One region of the Halobacillus trueperi genome, then DNA from elsewhere that is predicted to be linked to it. Evidence: predicted binding sites of a transcription regulator. Region 1 holds the regulator's gene; the other holds the start of a gene.
The links. Region 1 encodes Rex, which represses fermentation and respiration genes when NADH is low (regulators of the CRP and FNR family bind a similar motif). Its sites were predicted from a motif close to TTGTGAAATATTTCACAA; they were not measured.

Region 1 (2,406 bases):
GGACGCCCGGAGGAAATGGCGAATGTCGCTCTTTTCCTCGCTTCTGATGAAAGTTCGTATGTGACGGGGGAAGACATTACCGCAGACGGTGGCATTATGGCCTACACGTGGCCTGGGAAGATGCTTATGGACAAAAGCTGGAAAGAGAATACCGAGTAACATTAAAAGAAGCTCAGCATTGTGCTAAGCTTCTTTTTTATTCTGCATTTTTATAGTAGATCAAGTTGTCCGTCCATTCACCAAACTCGTGGATGAACCCTTTTCGGGTGCATTCATACACAAGACCTATGCTCTCTGCCATCTTGATGGAAGGCTCATTATCCAAATTGATATGGGCCTCTACCCGGTGGTAACTCAGTTGATCAAAAGCGATCCTTAATGCTTCAGCCACCGCTTCCTTCCCATAACCCTTCTCCCAATGCTGGTTATGCAGCGCATACCCGATTCTTCCCCACTGGAAGTCATATCTTACTAAAGTAGAGAAATCAATCATTCCCACGTGTGTTTGATCTCCTTTTAGAAAAACACCGAAGATATACGCGGTATCCTCCATCGCTAACTGTTGATGTTTCTCCACCAGCTCATCAAACCATTCTTTCGTACAAACACTCATATCAAGACGGCCTTCATCATGACGGCGCTTTGACGGAAAACGCCCCTCATATCCATGAAGCCAGCTTTCATAATCACTTTTTTCAAGCGGTCTAATTACCAATCTTTCTGTTTCTGAACCAAACGATAACGTTTCCAAAACCTTTCCTCCTAAAAAAAGAGTGAGAAACCAAAATGATTTCACACCCGTTTGTCTTTCTTATTGTTCTTCCTCTGCTTCCTCTTCGTTCAGTGGGTAATGCTTCAGGAAATAGACGAGAGCCTGCAGTTCGATGGCAAGGTCGATATGATGGACCCTGACATTCGACGGCACGCTGATCCTCGCTGGTGTAAAGTTAAGAATCCCTGAAATCCCCGCTTTTACAAGCCTGTCCGCGATCCCTTGAGCGGCAGAGGATGGAACGGTGAGAATGGCAACAGAAATGTCACCGAGCTTTTCTTCTAAATCGTCAATGTGCTCGACACCGACGCCACCGACCTCAGAACCGACCCTTTCCTCGTTGGCATCGAAGGCGATTTCGATTTTCGTATTGTTGTTTTTCGTAAAGTTGTAGTTCAAAAATGCCGTACCCAAATTCCCGACACCGATCAACGCGACACGTGTCGTTTCATCCTGGTCGAGCGTTTTTCTGAAAAAGGAAAGCAAATACTCGACGTTGTAGCCGTACCCTTTTTTGCCGAGTGCTCCGAAATAGGAGAAATCGCGGCGGATCGTCGCTGAATCGACTTTGACCGCATCGCTCAGTTCCTTCGATGACACACGCAGTTTGCCCTGGGTATGGAGGTTGTTCAAAAAGCGATAATAGAGCGGCAGCCGCTTCGCTGTCGCCTGTGGAATCTTCGTTTGTTCGATATCCATTAGCACCGGACTCCTTTACCTGTTTCTCGTATAGTCGCCGTTTTTCCCGCCTGTCTTTTCTTTCAAATAGGTCGGGCCGATGACCATTCCTTTATCTAACGCTTTGCACATATCGTAAACCGTGAGGGCTGTGGCTGAAGCGGCCGTTAGCGCTTCCATTTCCACCCCTGTGCTTCCCTTCGTCTTGACAGAAACCTCGATGTTTAATGTCGGCTGGTCTTCTGTTTCCCAATCGAAGGACACATCGATTCCTTTTAATGACAACGGATGGCACATCGGAATCCAGTCAGATGTCTTTTTCGCTGCCATAATCCCTGCGACCTGGGCCACAGAAAGCACATCCCCTTTTCCAATCTCATGGTTCGTGATTTTATGATAAATCTCTTCATTCACTTGTACACTCGTTGCTGCGACGGCCGTCCGCACGGAATCATTTTTGTCTGAAATATCCACCATACGGGCGCGGCCCTGGTCATTAAAATGACTGAACTCCGCCATTTTCTTCTACCCCTTTTTGTTAACAGTACTGATTGAAACACTACTCTTATTCTACCAAAAAATCAAACGTTAGTCGTTAAAGATTTCACATACTTGGAGACCATTGTGTTGCTAGGGGGCGCGCCTATGAGATACACTGATTTTATTGAGGTGAAACGACATGATTCTCATGCAATTGAACCAATTGACGAAGCGTTTCGGCGCCGAGTTGATTTTATCGAATATCAAATTGGAAGTGCAGATGAACGACCGGATCGCCATCGTCGGTCGGAACGGAGCAGGAAAATCAACCTTGCTCAAAATGATGGCTGGTGAAATGAGCCACGATGAAGGCAATATTTTCAAACCGAAAGAAACAACGATGGGCTACCTGGCCCAAAATACAGGGCTGCAGTCTGAGGAAACCATTTGGAACGAGATGGAGAAGGTGTTCACCC
Region 2 (2,406 bases), on a different contig from region 1:
AACCAGCTTCTGATGGCGATGGCTGCCTCAGAAAGGATCTTTGAATTCCTGGATGAGGAACCAAACGTGGAGGAGAAGAAAGATGCCATTGAACTGAAAGACATGAGGGGCCATATCGAATTTGATCATGTTCAATTCGCCTATGATTCTAAACGCATCGCCCTCCATAATATCAATCTTGAAATGAAAGAGGGTGAGACCGTCGCTCTTGTCGGCCATACCGGGTCTGGAAAGTCGACGATTGCGAACTTGATCAGTCGCTTCTATGATCCGACCAAGGGTTCGGTCAAAATCGATGGGGTAGACTTGAAGGATGCCACGATTGATAGTATCCGCCAACAGATCAGTGTCGTCCTGCAGGATACCTTCATTTTCTCAGGGACGATCATGGAAAACATCCGCTTCGGACGTCCCGATGCTTCCGATGAAGAAGTCATCGAAGCGGCAAAAGTCGTCGGAGCCGATGACTTTATTCAACGCTTAAACAATCGGTATGAAACAGAAGTAGAAGAACGCGGAAATATCCTATCCGCCGGTGAACGACAGCTTCTGTCCTTTGCCCGTGCGCTTCTTGCCAATCCAAGAATTCTAATTTTAGATGAAGCAACCGCTAGTATCGATACAGAGACAGAACTGAAAATCCAGCAGGCGCTTCGCAAACTGCTTAAAGGACGAACGGCAATTATGATCGCCCACCGCTTGTCGACCATACGAGAAGCGGACAACATTTTTGTTCTTGAAAACGGGCGCATCCTTGAGCAGGGTTCACATGATGAACTGATGGATCAAGAAGGTGAGTACTACGACCTCGTAAAAGCCCAGTTCCAAATGCTCGACGCCATATAATCGTTTCAAAAAGACACCGGAAACCCGGTGTCTATTTTTTGTTGAACTAAATGGCAGGATTCTTGAAGACTCAGTTTCGAGACTTTTTGTTGAGTGGATGGGGGCTGCGGGGAATGAGTCGCTTTCCGTGGGAGCGCGGCGCTCCCCCACAGGAAAGCGAGTAGCTTCCCAACCACCCCCGACTCCAAATGTGGCAAACGAACCCCGGATTATCTCGGAACTGAGTCTTCCACAATCGGGAGCTATAACAGAAGAAGAGGTGTGCTGGTCATCGGCATTCGTACGTTAATTTAAATGATCAATAGGGAAGAGGAGGTATAGGCATAATGTTCGACAGCAGGGAAAAGATCGGGTAAGATTTTCATAAATTAGACACTTTGTGAAGGATGTCACAAAATCGTCAACAACCATCTGACCATGAACCGTTTTCACACTTTATACTAACGGTAGAAGTGACCGATTTTAGTTAGGGGGAACAAAGATGTTTGGATTTGAAACCGTGGAAGTGAGCCGGGCGCTTACAGCTATGACACTGCTTTTCCATGCGATTTTCGCGACGCTTGGAGTCGGTATTCCTGTGCTCGTATCGATTGCGGAGCTCATCGGAATTAAGAAAAAAGATCCACACTATACATTGCTTGCCCGCCGTTGGACTCGAGGCTATACGATTACTGTAGCTGTCGGAGTGGTGACAGGTACGGCGATTGGCTTGCAGTTATCACTCATTTGGCCAAGTTTCATGCAGCTGGCAGGGAATGTCATTGCTTTGCCATTATTCATGGAAACGTTCGCGTTTTTCTTTGAAGCGATTTTTCTTGGGATTTATTTATATACATGGGACCGGTTTAAGAAACCGATCTATCACTGGCTATTATCTATTCCTGTCGTCATCGGAGGAACACTGTCTGCTTTCTTCATTACGACAGTCAACTCATTTATGAACACACCACAAGGATTCGAAATGGAGGACGGACGCTTTACAGCGGTTGATCCTCTCGCAGCGATGTTTAACCCTGCGACCCCGACAAAGGTGTTTCACGTCATTTCCTCCTCGTATTTAACAGCTGCTGCTGTACTCGCAGGAATTGCAGCCTTTATCATTCTTGTGAAAAAAGGGTCGTTATATCATAAAAAAGCGTTGAAGCTAACGGTTATGATGACGTTTTTATTTGCTATTCTGACAGCTGTTGCTGGAGACTTATCAGCTAAATTCCTCGCAGAGTACCAACCGGAAAAACTAGCGGCAGGGGAGTGGCATTTTGAAACAGAAGAAGGCGCGGACCTTGTTGTATTCGGTACGTTGAATGAAAACAATGAAGTGGAAAATGCGATTCGGATTCCGAACGCGTTGAGTTTCCTTGCGTACGGTGATTTTAATGCTGAGGTGGAAGGGTTGAATGAAACGCCTGAACAGGAACGGCCTCCTTTATGGATTCACTACATGTTCGACCTCATGGTCAGCATCGGCTTCTATACACTTGGTATCTCGCTCCTATTCCTTATTTTCTGGAAGATGAAAAAGTGGAACGAGTACAACCCGCTTCTTTTATGGGGAATTGT

Region 2: a site for Rex is predicted at 1,224-1,241, ahead of DYE48_RS02370 (cytochrome ubiquinol oxidase subunit I). Genes of this name have one in related genera too.

Annotation. Positions count from the first base shown of each region.
Region 1 is NZ_QUAE01000014.1:74,275-76,680, forward strand. Features, by position in the region: gene DYE48_RS15235 (SDR family oxidoreductase) at 1-159, shown strand, start outside; gene DYE48_RS15240 (GNAT family N-acetyltransferase) at 197-751, opposite strand; gene DYE48_RS15245 (redox-sensing transcriptional repressor Rex) at 812-1,471, opposite strand; gene moaC (cyclic pyranopterin monophosphate synthase MoaC) at 1,487-1,969, opposite strand; gene DYE48_RS15255 (ABC-F family ATP-binding cassette domain-containing protein) at 2,130-2,406, shown strand, end outside.
Region 2 is NZ_QUAE01000001.1:453,637-456,042, forward strand. Features, by position in the region: gene DYE48_RS02365 (ABC transporter ATP-binding protein) at 1-846, shown strand, start outside; gene DYE48_RS02370 (cytochrome ubiquinol oxidase subunit I) at 1,328-2,406, shown strand, end outside.